Regions from separate parts of the Rossellomorea sp. QJM3NY_18 genome, predicted to be linked through region 3. Evidence: riboswitches for the same ligand, from Rfam matches in the RefSeq annotation. Region 3 holds a riboswitch; each other region holds the start of a gene.

Region 1 (5,411 bases), 920 kb from region 3:
TTATTGAATCATCACCAGAACGTTGAATCTCCTATTTTAACTTCCTCACAAATTCCGTATGTAAAAGAAGGAGAACGAATCTATTCTTTATATGAAGCACTCGAAGGAACGCCATTGAAGAAATTTTCCATCGCCTCTCTCACAAATGCAGGAACATACCTTGCATCCCTGCATCTTATCCTTAAAGAATACCGGTGTCATAATGAAGTGAAGGGCTGGGAGATTGAACGGCATGTAAGAGAGTGGGTGAAGGAGCTTGGTTCTGAATCGATCGGGAGAAGGGGGCAAGGGATCCTATCGAGGATGAAGGGGTGTTGGAAACCCTATGAGTGTTTGCCCCAGCAATTCGTTCACAGCGACTACAATCCCGGGAATATTTTGATGCAGGGAGGAGAAGTGAGCGGGATCATTGATTTTGAACGGATCCGGACGGCACCCAGGATCACTGACATCGGCTACTTCCTCGCAGGGATGCTTAAAATGGTCCCAGAGGAGAAAAAAGATCATTCTATTAATTGGATCTTGGCTTTTATGAAAGGATATGAAAGCCAGGATCCTTTGACTGCAGGAGAGAAAAGGATCGTGCCTTCACTAGTCATTCTCTTTCTACTGCAATATGCCTTTTTTTACTTTCAACAAGGACATCCAGAAGCTGGTTCTTCCTGCATGGATTTCATCGAGAAACTGATTGGATCCGTTCATTTCCATGGAGTATTTCAATATGAGAAGGAAAAGCTTGAATAACCTTTCGTTCTATGGCAAAGTAGGGAGGAAGATAACGTTTAATTTCATATTCCACGTGTAGGGGGACCGGAGTGGCCGGTTGAGATTGTATCGTGTAGATACTGACCCTTTGAACCTGAACTGGCTGATACCAGCGTAGGAAACATTCTCTTAAACGATACATAACCTGTTTAACGATGCGTCCCGCGGCTGAAGCTTGGGGCGTTTTTTTGTTGTATCCCGGGCAATGCGTCTCAAACTGCCATTGGTTTACATTCATTCTCAATAATAAGCGAAGAATAATGGAATGAAACGTTACACCGCAAAAGATCGAAGGAGGAATCACCATGAAAAAATGGATGTTCCTCATCTGCTCTGTACTTCTTTTATCCGCCTGTAATGGGGGAAAAGATACAGCCGATGAGAAGAAGGACAATCTTAAAAAAGTAAGTGTCGTCCTCGACTGGACACCGAATACCAACCACACCGGATTATATGTAGCGAAAGAAAAAGGCTACTTCAAGGATCAGGGATTGGACGTAGACATCATCCTGCCCGGAGAAGCAGGTGCCGATCAGCTCGTTGCATCGGGGAAAGCCGAATTCGGTGTTGGATATCAGGAGGGTGTCACTCAAGCGAGGGTTCAGGATGTACCGATCGTATCCATCGCTGCCATTATTCAGCATAATACGTCAGGGTTTGCTTCCCCGAAGAGTAAGGGTATTACAAAACCAAAGGATTTTGAAGGGAAAAGCTATGGCGGCTGGGGGTCACCCGTGGAAAAAGCCGTTATGGATTCAATCATGAAGCAAGAAAACGCGGATGTGGAAAAAGTGAAATTCATAAATATGGGAGACACCGATTTCTTTACTGCCGTTAAACGCGACGTGGATTTCGCCTGGATTTATTATGGGTGGACAGGAATCGAAGCAGAACTTCGCGGAGAAGAGTTGAACATGATGTATGTGAAGGATTATTCCGATAAACTGGATTACTACACTCCAGTCCTCACAACAAATGAAAAAATGATCGATTCAGACCCTGAAACGGTCAAGGCATTCATGGCAGCTGCTTCCAAAGGGTATCAATATACGATTGACAACCCGAAAGAGGCGGGGGAGATTCTGTTGGATGCAGCTCCAGACCTTGATAAAGAATTAGTCATGAAGAGTCAGGAGTGGCTCGCACCCAGATATAAAGATGATGCTGATCGATGGGGAGAGCAGAAACTGGAAGTCTGGGAGAACTATGCGTCATGGATGTATAAAAATGATTTATTAGATAAGAAACTCGAAAGCAAGAAAGCATTCACGAATGAATTCTTACCAAAATAAGGGGTGAACAAAATGGGGAACGCACTTGTAAGTATACAAATCATTCCGAAGACAAAGAACGGTGAAGATGTGATTCCATATGTGGATGAAGCGATCGCAATCATCGAAAAATCGGGAATACGATATGAAGTCCATCCTTTGGAAACGACGATGGAGGGGAATCTGTCACAATTATTCAAGGTGATTGAACAAATGAATGAACGAATGATTGAAATGGGAAGCAAAAACGTCATTTCCCAAATCAAAGTATTGTACCAGCCGGATGGGATCGAAATGAACGACTTAACGGAGAAATATAAAGGATGAGAACTTGGATTTCAAAAGGATGGAGACCCTTCTTGGTCCTCATCCTTTTATTCATTATCTGGGAAGTTGTTATTAACGTATTTGAGGTGCCAGCCTGGCTGATGCCGTCGCCTTCAGAGATATGGGAAGAAGGAATGGCTTCGTGGTCTGAGTTCAAGGGACATTTCTCATCAACGGCATTGCTGACAATCACAGGGTTTGCGATTGGCTGTTCAATTGGACTCGTGACAGCGGTCATACTGCATCTCCTGCCAAAGGTAAGGGAAGCGGTCTATCCACTCATGATCTTGTCCCAGAATATACCCATCATTGTCTTGGCTCCTCTCCTTGTCATTTGGTTCGGATTTGGACTCCTGCCCAAAATCATCGTCATTACCTTGATCTGTTTCTTTCCTGTTGCCGTTTCGGCGATGGATGGGTTCAGACAGACGAATGGGGAGTACATCCTTTATATGAAAATGTCAGGTGCAACAAAAGGGCAGATTTTCCGGAAAGTGGAGTGGCCACATGCACTGCCTTCCATCTTCTCCGGTTTGAAAATCTCAGCTACCTATAGTGTCATGGGTGCGGTCATTTCGGAGTGGCTTGGTGCTCAAAAAGGAATTGGCGTCTATATGACACTTGCATCCTCTTCCTTCAGGACCGACAGGGTGTTTGTCGCCATTTTCATGATCATGCTCCTCAGCCTGCTGTTCTTTGGAATCATCGTACTATTAGAAAAAATCATGGTGAAGTGGAATCGAAAGGAGGACAAATAATATGACGATGCTATCAATACAAAATATGTCCAAATCCTTTGATGGTGAATTGATTCTCGATGATCTTTCCATTCAAGTGGGGGAAGGTGAGTTCGTTTCTATTCTTGGCCCTTCCGGAAGTGGTAAAAGTACGTTATTTCACGTGATCGGTGGATTGTTCGCACCAGATTCAGGAGATATAAAGCTCGATGGACAGTCGATAAATGGCCGTAGAGGATCCATCAGCTATATGCCACAAAGTCCGTCCCTCTTACCGTGGAGAACGGTGATCGAGAATGTGATGCTTGGTCAGGAATTACACGGAAAGAGGGATAAGGAAATGGCGATGGGGATGATTGAACGTGCCGGCTTAAAGGGCTATGAGGACGCATATCCTGAGGATCTCTCAGGAGGGATGAAACAACGTGTCGCTTTTATTCGTGCACTGGTCAGTCCTCAATCCTTTTTATGCCTGGATGAACCATTTTCTGCCCTCGACGAATTTACCCGACTGGACATGCAGAGGTGGCTCCTTTCCATATGGGAGGAAGACTTAAGTTCGGTACTGTTTGTCACTCATAATATCGACGAAGCACTCTTCTTGTCGGACCGTATTATTGTGTTATCAACCAGACCGGCCCGTGTGCAAAAGGAGTTCAATGTGCCATTTCCGCGACCGCGTGAAAAAGAAATCCTTCTGACCGAGGAGTTCCTGAAATGGAAAACGGGTATTTTTGAGGAATTGTCTCAATATGTGTAAATCATTGCTTATTGTTGCCCATAGAATTTTATAGGGTATAGAAAAAGAGGTTTCCGGTGCCAAGGGAGGCCTCTTTTTATTTGCCGGAATACGATTAAACATCTTTTACCATCATATTTCTATCTCGATTGACAGAAAATGAAAGTAATGAATGATAGGAAAAGGTGAGGAAAATGGAATTGAACGATCACTATATGCCATATCAAGCTGGCGATGTTGTTTACGTGATTTACCGCAACCCACATACACAAAGTGTGGCCAATGTGCAGGAAGCAGCGGTTGTGCACGATCCGGAAAACCCAAACGAATTAGCATTATTTCTTTATGAAACCTATTATCCGTTAACACATGAAGTAGCCGTCTATTCTACAGAATCAGAAGCAGAAGAGGCCTACTCACAAACATTTGGAGACCTGTAGGAGGGAAATAATATGGTAAAACCGTTCGTGCCTCAATTGGTCTATTTTGAACCCAATGCACTGGATTACCCATTAGGGAAGCAACTAAAGGAAAAGTTCGAGAAGATGGATGTGGAAATCCGTTATACTACCTCCCACAATCAGGTGCGAAATCTGCCTGGAGAGAATCATTTTCAAAAATACAGGATCGCCAAATCAACGTTAGTGGTGGGCGTGCGGAAAACGCTTAAGTTCGATACATCCAAGCCGTCAGCTGAGTATGCTATCCCGTTTGCGACAGGGTGTATGGGGCACTGCCATTATTGTTATCTTCAAACGACGATGGGTAGTAAACCTTATATTCGTACGTATGTGAATGTAGATGAAATATTTGAGGCGGCAGATCGGTATATAGAGGAAAGAGCACCTGAATTCACGCGTTTTGAAGCAGCGTGTACGTCTGATATCGTCGGCGTGGACCATCTCACGCATACGTTAAAGCGCGCGATCGAACATTTTGGTGAATCGGAGTATGGTAAGTTACGTTTCGTCACCAAATTTCATCACGTTGATCATTTGCTGGATGCGAAACATAATGGGAAGACAAGATTCCGCTTCAGTATCAACGCAGACTATGTCATCAAGAATTTTGAACCGGGTACATCCCCACTGGATAAAAGGTTGGAAGCAGCCGGTAAGGTTGCCAGGGCAGGGTATCCCTTGGGCTTTATCGTAGCTCCCATTTATATACATGAAGGATGGCAGGAAGGGTATAAGCAAATGTTCGAACACCTCGAAGCGCGCCTTCCGGAAGAAGCTAAAAAGGATTTAACATTCGAATTTATCCAGCACCGTTTCACGAAGCCGGCTAAAAGGGTGATCGAGAAGAATTACCCGATGACGAAGCTAGAATTAAATGAAGAAGAACGCCGATACAAATGGGGTAAATATGGAATCGGTAAGTATATATACCAGAAGGATGAAGAGCAGGAAATCAAAGATCATCTGTATGCTTATATGGAGAAGCAGTTTCCGAAAGCAAAGCTGGAATATTTCACGTAAAAAAAAAGGGACTGATTACATTAAACGTACCGTTGTAATCAGTCCTCTTAATGTAATTGTGGGAGTAAATGTTCCAAATCCTTTACCCGCA
Region 2 (5,411 bases), 1.9 Mb from region 3:
GGATCGGTATGAAGTGTTACTTGATGTTGACGTACCCGAAGACGATGAACTGTATTCGGAACAGGGTATTTACATAAAAGCCATTTTTGTCCGGGACGAAAATGGAGCAAGGATCGTCCAATCCACAATCATTGAAAAAAATACCGAATCATTTCTCGACTTTGAATTAGAAGAAGAGGAAGAAAACCTCATCCTGACATACTGCCAGGAACATATCGGATAAATTGATGCAAAACATCATCCTTTTCAATGGTTAATGAATCGGGATGATGTTTTTTATTTGGTGCTTATTACTGTCACCACAATACGCTTCATCTAAAACATCAATGTTTCCTAATTTGTGTGGGTAAATATGATATTTGAACTGTATATAGCTCTTATAGCAAGTGATATACTAGTGATAACAAAGTGCTAGCAATTGATATCAGAGTGATATAATAGGAGGGCGAACCTTGTCAGATCAAGGAAGAATGCAACTTAATGTAAGAGTTGATAAAGAAACGTCAGAGAAATTGGATGAAATTGTAGAATACTATCAGCAGAACACGAAAATCGGAAGGGTCTATAAGGGTGACGTCTTAACTGACATCATCCACAAATCCTATGAGGTCATGGAGAAGCAAAAAAGAATTCAAAACCGGAAATATTAGTATTCCTCACCGGATAATAACACCTCCGGAGATAAATAAAATCTCAAAAGCATCATGTGAAAAACAGGTCCATGTATGTCATAATATAGGAGACATATTCAAAACATTGAAAGCAAAAGAGGTATTCAGCGTGCAAATGCCGAAAAAATTCATCAACAATCAAAGAGGTTCAGGTATTTCTCCATACATATGGAGCATTATCAGCATCCTGCCATTTTACTTTATCTTTCAATCATCTTCTACGATCGAAATTGCGGTAGGGATTTTCCTGACCATTACATTTTTTATTTCTTTACGTTTTGCTTTCATCTCAAAGGATTGGCCGGTTTATTTATGGACATCGATATTGATTGCGATTTCCATCACCATGACCATCCAGTTTAATTTTATCTATTTCGCCTTTTACATCGCTTACTATAACGGGAATATAAAAAACCGGGTTGCGTTTCTGACCCTTTACATCATTCATCTTGTACTGACGACGGCATCGATTAATTATAACTTCGTGCTGCAGGATGAATTATTTCTATCCCAGTTTCCTTTCATTCTGATCATCTGGATCAGCGTCATCCTGCTTCCGTTCAATATTTATAATCGGAATAAACAGGTTCATTTGGAAGATCAGTTGGAAGATGCCAATAAGCGAATATCGGACCTCGTCAAACAGGAAGAACGTCAGAGGATTGCCAGGGATCTCCACGACACACTGGGTCAAAAGCTTTCATTGATCGGACTGAAAAGCGACCTTGCGAGAAAATTGATATACAAGGACCCGGAGCAGGCCCGAAGTGAATTACAGGATGTTCAACAAACGGCAAGAACCGCATTAAGTGAGGTCAGGACGATGGTCTCCCAGATGAGGGGAATTCGTTTGAAAGACGAAATCGTCAGGGTCAAACAACTCTTAAAAGCCGCAGAAATCGAATTCCGTATGACTGATGACACCGCTATCCCTCAAACTTCACTCTTTTTGGAAAACATCTTGAGCATGTGCTTGAAAGAGGCTGTGACCAATGTGGTGAAACATAGCAAGGCTTCTACCTGTGAACTGAGTATTGAAGAATCGGAAAAAGAAATGACCATTGTTGTGAAAGATAATGGTGTGGGAATCGGAAGTGATTACACACAATCCAAAGGCAGTGGCCTGATCGGGATGAGAGAGCGATTGGAATTTGTCAACGGAAGCCTTGATATTGTTTGGGTGGATGGCACCACCTTGATCATGCGGGTACCGAAAGTAATCAAGCAGACAGACAGGGAGGGAATGGAATGATTCGAATTGTGATTGCGGAAGATCAACGGATGTTGTTGGGCGCATTGGGATCCCTATTGAGCCTGGAAGATGATATGGAAGTGGTTGGAAAAGCAGGCAATGGAGAAGAAGCCATTTCCCTCGTTCATGAACTGAAGCCGGATATTTGTATCATGGATATAGAAATGCCAGAAAAGACCGGACTAGAAGCGGCAGAGGAATTAAAGGGGCAAGATTGTAAGGTGATCATCCTTACAACCTTTGCCAGATCAGGCTATTTTCAGCGTGCATTAAAGGGTGGAGTGAAGGGATATTTGTTGAAGGACAGTCCCAGTGAAGAACTGGCGAACTCTATCCGGCTTGTGATGGATGGTAAGCGTATATACGCCCCTGAGCTGATGGATGACGTATACAGTGAAGAGAATCCCCTAACAGACCGGGAAAAAGAAGTGTTGGAGCTGGTTGCCGACGGGAAAAACACAAAAGAAATCGCCGATGAACTAAAGCTCAAAACGGGAACGGTCCGGAACTATATTTCCACGATCCTCGACAAGCTGGAAGTGAAAAACCGAATCGAAGCCATCACCCAATCGAAAGAAAAGGGATGGTTTAAATAAAACGAGGGACGGACCTTCTTGCAGCTCCGTCCTTTTTATAGTTTTTCATTAAGTTGAATATTTATTCGTCTCTAATAACAAGGAGAAAATAGATTGAAGATCTTTTTTCGGAAAATTTTTTTGTGAGATTTATAATGCTGCACCTTTTGCTGTCATTGAATCCGACAGCAAATCTGAAACCGTTAAAGAATCGTTATTTGTTTAAATTGTGTTGACAACTCATTGAATCATGATACGATAACATCGAAAACAAAATTTCATAAGACGATCCACTAGGGGTGCCTTCTAAAAGGCTGAGATTAAAGTGTGACTTTAAGACCCTTTGAACCTGATCTGGTTGAGACCAGCGTAGGGAAGTGGTGTTTGACGGTCGCAAAGAATACAATTCTATTATTCTGATCTCAAGCCACTTTCTGTATGCTGTATGCATCACGGGAAGTGGCTTTTTTTGTTGCCCATTTCGGGTCGTCTGGAAAAGGAGTAGGAAATCATGTCATTTTCAACCGTTTTACGAAACGAAGTCAAGGACATTTGGGATGCAAGCTTTCATCACCCTTTCGTTAAAGGAATCGGGGATGGAACACTCCCCATCGAGAAGTTCAAGTATTATCTTTTGCAAGATGCCTATTACCTTTCACATTTCTCGAAGGTGCAGGCGCTTGGTGCATCAAAGGCAATGGACCTACATACGACATCACGAATGGCAGCGCACGCTGTAGGAACCAATGAAGCAGAGCTTTCACTCCATGAAAATTTCTCCAAACGATTAGGCATCACAGAAGAGGAAAGAAAGAATTTCAAACCAGCCCCTACAGCGTACGCTTATACGTCACATATGTATCGTTCCGCGCGATATGGAGGTTTAGCTGATATCCTGGCAGCGATTCTCCCCTGCTACTGGCTCTATTACGAGATAGGGGAACGCTTGAAATCATGCAAGCCGGGAGAGCCCGTTTACCAGGAATGGATTAAGGCATACGGAGGAGACTGGTTCAAAGAGTTAGTGGAAGAACAAATAAATCGGCTTGATGTATTGGCAGCAACCATGACTGAATGTGATAGAGAAAGAATGAAAGAAAATTTCATATTGAGCAGCATTTACGAATTGCAGTTTTGGGAGATGGCTTACACCCTTGAAAAATGGCCGTTTCAGCATGCACTCGGTGCCGGTAAAGAAATGAGTGAACAAAATGTCTAAATTAAAACTGACAGACATTTTAGTGACGGTGGTCATTTCCATCATGTTTGGTGTCATTTATAAGCTTTGGGGGCCATTTTATAACTTGTTAAAACCAATCGGATTGCATGCGGATCAATTTATCTATGGAATGTGGTTTATGGCGGCTACCGTTGCTTTTTTGGTCATCCGTAAACCTGGCGTCGCTCTTTTAGCCGAAATCGCCGCTTCTTCGGGAGAGTTTCTTATGGGTTCTGAGTGGGGACTCGAGGTCCTTTTATTCGGAGTCATTCAAGGATTGATGGCAGAATTGGTTTTCTTAGTAGCGAAATATAAACGCTATGATCTTTCAATTATATGTTTTGCAGCGGTCGGGTCATCATGTGGCTCCATCTTCATGGATTACATGAAAGGGTATATGGGGGATTTGGTTTTCTGGAATCTGTCATTATTTGTCGTTGCGAGATTACTGGGGTCCATTGTCATCGCAGGTGCAGGTTCATTTTATTTGGTCAGGGCCCTCGAGAAAACCGGAGTCACAAGTCTAGTCAGACGTGCAAGTCAGGATGATTACGATGTATTGAACCATTAAAGGGGTGATGCTTATGCATGTCGAAAACCTTCGCCTTACTTTTCCCGGATCGGAAAAACGGATGTTTAATGATGTCAGTCTGTCTATCAATGAAGGGGAGAAAGTATTGCTATTGGGACCATCAGGATATGGTAAATCAACACTTCTCCATGTTTTATCAGGGGTGATCCCCCGATCTGTGGATGTTCCCATGAGAGCTGCTAAATTGGAGGTGTCTGATTCTTATGGCTATGTATTTCAGGATTCGGACTCGCAATTTTGTATGCCCTTCGTGGATGAAGAATTGGCCTTTGTGCTGGAGAATTTACGGACTCCCCGTGAAGAAATGAAAGGAGAAATACGACAGCTGCTATCGGAGGTGGGACTGGAACTTGATGATCCCCACACGAAAATCTCAACATTATCAGGAGGCATGAAGCAGAAATTGGCCATTGCTTCGGCACTTGCCTTGACACCCGATACTTTGTTCCTGGACGAACCGACTTCATTGTTGGATGAGCAAAGTACAAAGTCTGTCTGGAAAACAATCAAAGAGGTCTTTTTAAATAAAACCTTGGTGATCGTAGAGCATAAACTTGATCATGTTCTTGACATGATCGATCGAATCATTCTTTTCGATTCAAATGGAACCATTATGGCGGATGGAGCGAAAGAGTGGATATTGAACCATTACAAAGGTACGTTGAAGAACTTGGGTGTCTGGTACCCGGGCGCGTGGGAGGAATATCTGTCATCCCGTCAAATGAGGGAGATTCCTCCGTTCGGACCTGTGATTGCAAGAATGGAGGACTTCAAAGGCTATATTCAAAAAGAAGAGAAGATTCTTCTTCCACTTGCTTCGATTCGTAAAGGGGAATGGATTGCCATTACAGGAAGGAATGGTGCAGGGAAATCAACGTTACTGCACAGTCTAATGAAATTCATTTATACAAGCGGGACGTACGAATTAAACGGAATACAGATGAAAGGGAAAAAGATCCCCCAAGATTGTGCGTTTGTTTTTCAAAATCCAGAATTACAGTTTGTCACTCATAGCGTTTATGACGAATTGGCCTATAGTTACCGGCTAAAGAACTTGAATGAAGAGAGTGTGGAGAGAAAGGTTTATGAGCTACTCCAGCGA
Region 3 (5,411 bases):
AATGTTGATCGGAGGAGAGTGGTTCGTATGTTCATAGACTGGTTAAGTGGATTTAATCCTACGATGCAGGCGCTGTTCGGCGGTCTGGTGACATGGGGGCTGACGGCCCTTGGAGCAGCCACGGTGTTTTTCTTTACGAAAATAGAAAAGCATACGTTGAACATGATGCTCGGGTTTGCCGCTGGAGTCATGATCGCAGCATCGTTTTGGTCACTGCTTGCGCCTTCAATAGAGTTCAGTGAGCAAAACGGTCAGATACCATGGCTTTCCCCTGCCATCGGCTTTTTACTTGGCGGCATATTTATTAGACTTTTAGACTTTGTCGTACCGCATTTACACTTGGGGAACGAATCGGAAAAAGCCGAAGGACCTCCAACCAAATTCAAAAAATCGACCTTATTATTCCTGGCGATCACCCTCCATAATATTCCGGAAGGTCTTGCCATCGGTGTTGCCTTCGGTGCTGCGTCACTTGGCCTCGGAGACGCAACCTTAGTGGGAGCCATCGGCCTTGCCATCGGAATCGGTATTCAGAATATGCCTGAAGGGGCAGCTCTTTCCATTCCGCTGAGGGGAGATGGGATGTCCCGTTTGAAATCCTTCCATTACGGTCAGCTATCAGCCATCGTAGAGCCGATTGCAGCCGTGATCGGAGCCGCTGCCGTCCTGATGGTGCAGCCGCTGCTGCCTTATGCCCTTGCTTTCGCGGCGGGAGCGATGATATTCGTCGTCGTCGAAGAACTGATTCCTGAGTCGCAATCTTCAGGAAGTACGGACTTGGCTACAATGGGATTAATGCTCGGTTTTGTCGTGATGATGATTCTGGACGTTTCTTTAGGATGATTAATCAGAAGGCATGCGCCCAAAGCGCATGCCTTTTCCCTTCCATAAACTAGTATAATGGAAGGGGGAGGGGATCTGTATGAAGATTGGTCTTATAAGGCATTTTAAAGTAACCAGGGGTTATCCTGCTTCGTATGTAACGAGTGATGAGCTGATGAAGTGGGTGGAAGAATATGATATCTCAGGCGTAGAAAGCAATACAGTTGATCTAAAAGATATTGAATGGAAAAGCTGTTATTCCAGTGACTTATCAAGGGCTCAAATAACGGCTGAAACGGTTTATGAAGGAGAAATTACCTTTCTAAAGGAACTGAGGGAAATCAAATTATCTCCCATATTCCGGTCTGACAGGAAGCTGCCGCTGTTCCTTCATTTAGCATTCATAAGGCTCGCCTGGTGGTTCAATCATCGGTCCCAGCCTGAAAGCAAGCGGGAAATCGAAGAGAGGATCCGTGCTGTGGTCGATAGGGTCGTCCAGGAAGGGAAAGATGTGCTCATCGTAGGTCATGGGGGAATCATGATATTTATGAAAAAAGAATTACGAAAGCGGGGATTTACTGGACCGTCGTTCAGGAGACCCTCCAACGGGAAGTTGTATGTATATCAAGACCGGACAGGGTGATCACTTGCCCAATCGGTACAATAATTCAGAAGGGAGACCGTAAAATGGAAGAAGTTCATTCACTGAAAGCCATCCATGAAAAGCTGGAAGCTGAGAAACTGCTACTGCTATACATATCAAGGCCCGATTGTTCTGTTTGTCACGCACTCCTGCCACAGGTGGAAGAGATGTTGAAGGATTTCAAATCTGTGAGATCCATCCATGCCGATGCAGAAGAAATCCCGGAAATAGCAGGAGAGTTTTCCATCTTCACCGTGCCCGTCATCATCGTATTTGTAGACGGCAAAGAAATGGTCAGAAAAGCACGCTTCGTTCCAATCGACGAACTTCACAGCCAGATTTCACGCCTGACAGAGATGTTAGACGACTAAACAAACGTTTGATTAGTAAGTGAAAACGTTGATTGGTCTGGCTTGGATAGGTTAAACAGTTGTTTAGGATGTAAAATATCAGAGCTCAAACATAAATGATAGGTTGGATTATAATTTCATATTTAATCTTAAAACTTAAAAGAGCTGCTAAAAATGGGTATTTTGACACACCTCATTAGAGTAGCTCTTTTGTCATGGTTCAGTGAATAGGTATATAATAGAGAGTATAAGAGTATAGTAGTTATGAGAAATAAAAGGGGGCTTGATGAATGATCAGATTGTCCAGGACAAAGAAAGTCATGTTACTCTGTTTCGCAATCATCCTCATAATAGTAGCCAACCGGATTTCCACTGTACAACATCTGACGGCAAGAATCGCCACCAACCTGTATGTGAGCCTGAAATATCAGGAACTTGACCTTGAATACCAAAACGTCGAATTCTCACCCCAGTTCGGAGATTATTCTGTAGCGTATAAGGACAAAGATGGTAAGGTATATGGATTTATGGTCACCCCTAAGTCAATGCCCGTCATCATCCTTCATGATCCTCTTAGTGAGACACCTTAAGAAAAAGTTCCTTATCATGCTTTTCAAATATCATTCTTCATGTATAATAAACCATAACAACTTTATAAACGGTACCACAAGGGGAGCGAAAGCTGAGAGTGAACAATCTGTTCTGACCCTCTGAACCTGTTAGTTAGGACTAGCGTAGGGATGTGGAAGATAGGCATCATAGTGCTTATTTCGATTATTTCATTCTCCCTCCTTATGGTTTCGTTTTATTACATAAGGAGGATTTTTGTTATGAAAAACACTCGACTTGTCGTATTGCTTGAAGCTTCGTTGATGGCGGCTTTTGCAGTCATTCTCGATATGCTGCCTTCTATTAAGCTATCACCGAGTATCTCGATTTCAATTGCTATGGTTCCAATCTTTCTATTATCCTATCGAAGAGGATGGAGAGCAGGGTTGATAGGAGGCTTTTTATGGGGGATCCTTCAGATTGCCCTCGGGGATGCGTGGATTGCGACCCCGGTTCAAATGGTGATTGAGTACTTCATCGCCTTTGCTTTTATCGGCTTTGCCGGGCTTTTTGCGGGGAGGATACAGGACGCACTGGGAAGCAGCCGACGATCCAAAGCGATCTTATGGGTAGTGATCGCAACATTTGCAGGAAGCCTTGCCCGTTATTTCTGGCATTTTATCGCCGGGTTCGTGTTCTTTGCCGAGTATGCACCGGACGATATGTCCCCGTTGCTATTCTCTTTCGTCATGAACGGAATCACCATGTTGGGTTCGGCATTTTTATGCTCCATAGTGTTGGTGTTCATAGCAAATATGGCACCAAGATTGATCAAAGTGCAGTCGCATCAACAGGAAATCAGCCGAAAGGCATCGTAAAATCTTATCGACCGATCCTTTAATAGGGTCGGTTTTTTCTATCAAGGAGCGGGGAAGAATGAAATCCACTAAAATCATCCCGTTCCTCATTGCTTACACCACTGCTTTCCTATAAACTAGACCTATTCAAAAAATAGTACGTGTGGAGAGATCGTATGGAAGCAAAAATGATAAGAAGATATGACATTATGGAGGTCAGCCTGCTGGCGGGGAAGATCATGCTTCAAAGTGGGGCGGAGACGTATCGCGTCGAGGACACGATGATGCGTATCGCCGCTTCTTATGGGATATCGGAATCGCATAGCTATGTGACCCCCACTGGGATCATCTTCTCGATTGAAACCTCAGAACCGACCAAAACGAAGCTGATCCGAATTAATGAGAGGTCTACGGATCTTGAGAAAGTGACCCTCGTGAACAGTATCTCAAGGCAGATCAGTAAAGGGCATCTGACCCTTGAAGAAGCATACAACGCCCTTGAGAAGCTGGATCAGTCCGATTTATCTTATTCCTTCCTGATTCAAGTGGCCGCGGCTTCGATTGCAAGTGGTTGCTTTCTCATCATGTTCCAGGGGATGTGGAAGGACTTCATTCCTGCTTTGATCACGGGAGGCGTCGGGTTTACAAGCCTGATTTTTTTACATCGCCTCGTTCCGATAAAGTTCTTCGCGGAGTTTCTTGCTTCCTTCATCATCGGCATGGTGTCATACGGTTTTGTAAAGCTTGGCATCGGGCAGGAATTGGATAAGATTATCATCGGATCTGTGATGCCCCTTGTTCCCGGTCTCCTGATCACCAATGCGGTCCGGGACTTGATGGCGGGTCACCTGGTTTCTGGTCTCTCAAAGGGCGCGGAAGCTTTTTTAACGGCATTTGCCATTGGCACGGGCATTGCTGTCGTGTTTACATTGACGTAAAGTGAGATTGGGGTGAAAAGGGAATGCACATCATCGAGCAATTAGTGACCAGCTTCATTTCCGCCGCTGCATTCGGGATTATCTTCAATGCTCCAAAGCAGTCCCTTTTTAAATGCGGAATCGTCGGAATGCTTGGGTGGATCATTTACATACTTATGAGTTTAAATGAAACCGACACCGTTCTTGCCACGTTACTTGCCTCCTTTGTCGTGGCTGTGGTCAGTCAGGTGTTTGCGAAAATGTACAAAACCCCGGTCATCATCTTCTCTGTTGCCGGGATCATCCCCCTCGTACCCGGGGGACTGGCGTACGATGCCATGAGAAACTTCGTCCAAAACGATTACAATGCAGCCATCAACCTGGCAGCCAAAGCCTTCATGATCTCCGGTTCCATTGCCATCGGGCTCATATTTTCGGAAGTCATCAACCAGGTCATCCGAAATGCGCGCCTGAACGCAAGTGCCCGGCGGATGAGATAGAGGGACGGACCTTACTTCTGTGAGGTCTGTTTTTTTTACCTGAACCCCTCCCCGATTCCACCGTTCTCATCCCCATTGCTAAGGCTGTTTTCTGCATCATTTAGACTATCTTTTTTTGTCTGGTTTTGAAAAAAAATCTTTGGGTAGATAAGTATTAGCATTATACATTTTCCATATATGGAAGGGAGAACATCGAATGAACAATGAGATAACGCGGGAATGGTACGGGTATTTAGGAAAGCTTCCAGATCTGTTATTAGCTTTATTGGTGCTATTGATCGGCTGGATCATAGCAAAGGCTATTGAAAAAGCCGTTTACGGAATCTTAAAAAGAATAAAGATCGATGATAATCTATATTTTGGCAGCAGGACCGGGGAACGGAAATGGACATCGGAGAAAGTCATTAGTAAAATCGTGTACTTCATTCTGTTGGTGTTTGTGTTTATCGCCTTCTTCAATATCCTTGACTTGAACTTCATTGCTTCACCTTTAGTCGGTATGTTGAGTACGATGGCGGCAGCGATTCCCAATGTCTTAAAAGCGGCACTTATTCTATTGTTTGCATGGATTGTTGCCTCTGTCCTGAAGGTATTGATTGAGAAACTGGGCATGAGACCAGCCGTTAAAAGCACGCTGGTGAGATCTAAACTGGCGAAAGATGAAAACGATGCACATCGATATGTCTACACGGCCGCGAGAATTGTCTTCTATCTCGTGCTTCTCGTATTCTTACCGGGAGTGTTGGCTGCTCTTAATATTGCAGGGGTTTCCG

What was found. A riboswitch is a leader RNA that binds a small molecule or an ion and turns the genes downstream of it on or off. The one in region 3 is predicted to bind thiamine pyrophosphate.
Region 1: linked by a shared signal. The riboswitch ahead of AC0VXY_RS06845 (ABC transporter substrate-binding protein) and the one ahead of thiT (energy-coupled thiamine transporter ThiT) in region 3 are both predicted to bind thiamine pyrophosphate.
Region 2: linked by a shared signal. The riboswitch ahead of tenA (thiaminase II) and the one ahead of thiT (energy-coupled thiamine transporter ThiT) in region 3 are both predicted to bind thiamine pyrophosphate.

Annotation. Positions count from the first base shown of each region.
Region 1 is NZ_CM149659.1:1,318,840-1,324,250, forward strand. Features, by position in the region: gene AC0VXY_RS06840 (phosphotransferase enzyme family protein) at 1-744, shown strand, start outside; TPP riboswitch at 794-903, shown strand; gene AC0VXY_RS06845 (ABC transporter substrate-binding protein) at 1,071-2,057, shown strand; gene AC0VXY_RS06850 (thiamine-binding protein) at 2,070-2,363, shown strand; gene AC0VXY_RS06855 (ABC transporter permease) at 2,360-3,121, shown strand; gene AC0VXY_RS06860 (ABC transporter ATP-binding protein) at 3,123-3,860, shown strand; gene AC0VXY_RS06865 (transcriptional regulator SplA domain-containing protein) at 4,034-4,279, shown strand; gene splB (spore photoproduct lyase) at 4,292-5,320, shown strand; gene AC0VXY_RS06875 (low molecular weight phosphatase family protein) at 5,368-5,411, opposite strand, start outside.
Region 2 is NZ_CM149659.1:2,277,432-2,282,842, reverse strand. Features, by position in the region: gene AC0VXY_RS11670 (DUF6509 family protein) at 1-223, shown strand, start outside; gene AC0VXY_RS11665 (hypothetical protein) at 453-650, shown strand; gene AC0VXY_RS11660 (sensor histidine kinase) at 787-1,923, shown strand; gene AC0VXY_RS11655 (response regulator) at 1,920-2,519, shown strand; TPP riboswitch at 2,784-2,891, shown strand; gene tenA (thiaminase II) at 3,010-3,717, shown strand; gene AC0VXY_RS11645 (ECF transporter S component) at 3,710-4,288, shown strand; gene AC0VXY_RS11640 (ABC transporter ATP-binding protein) at 4,302-5,411, shown strand, end outside.
Region 3 is NZ_CM149659.1:395,735-401,145, forward strand. Features, by position in the region: gene AC0VXY_RS02100 (ZIP family metal transporter) at 28-843, shown strand; gene AC0VXY_RS02105 (histidine phosphatase family protein) at 923-1,465, shown strand; gene AC0VXY_RS02110 (thioredoxin family protein) at 1,510-1,836, shown strand; gene AC0VXY_RS02115 (hypothetical protein) at 2,106-2,405, shown strand; TPP riboswitch at 2,475-2,573, shown strand; gene thiT (energy-coupled thiamine transporter ThiT) at 2,646-3,242, shown strand; gene AC0VXY_RS02125 (threonine/serine exporter family protein) at 3,398-4,159, shown strand; gene AC0VXY_RS02130 (threonine/serine exporter family protein) at 4,183-4,638, shown strand; gene AC0VXY_RS02135 (mechanosensitive ion channel) at 4,835-5,411, shown strand, end outside.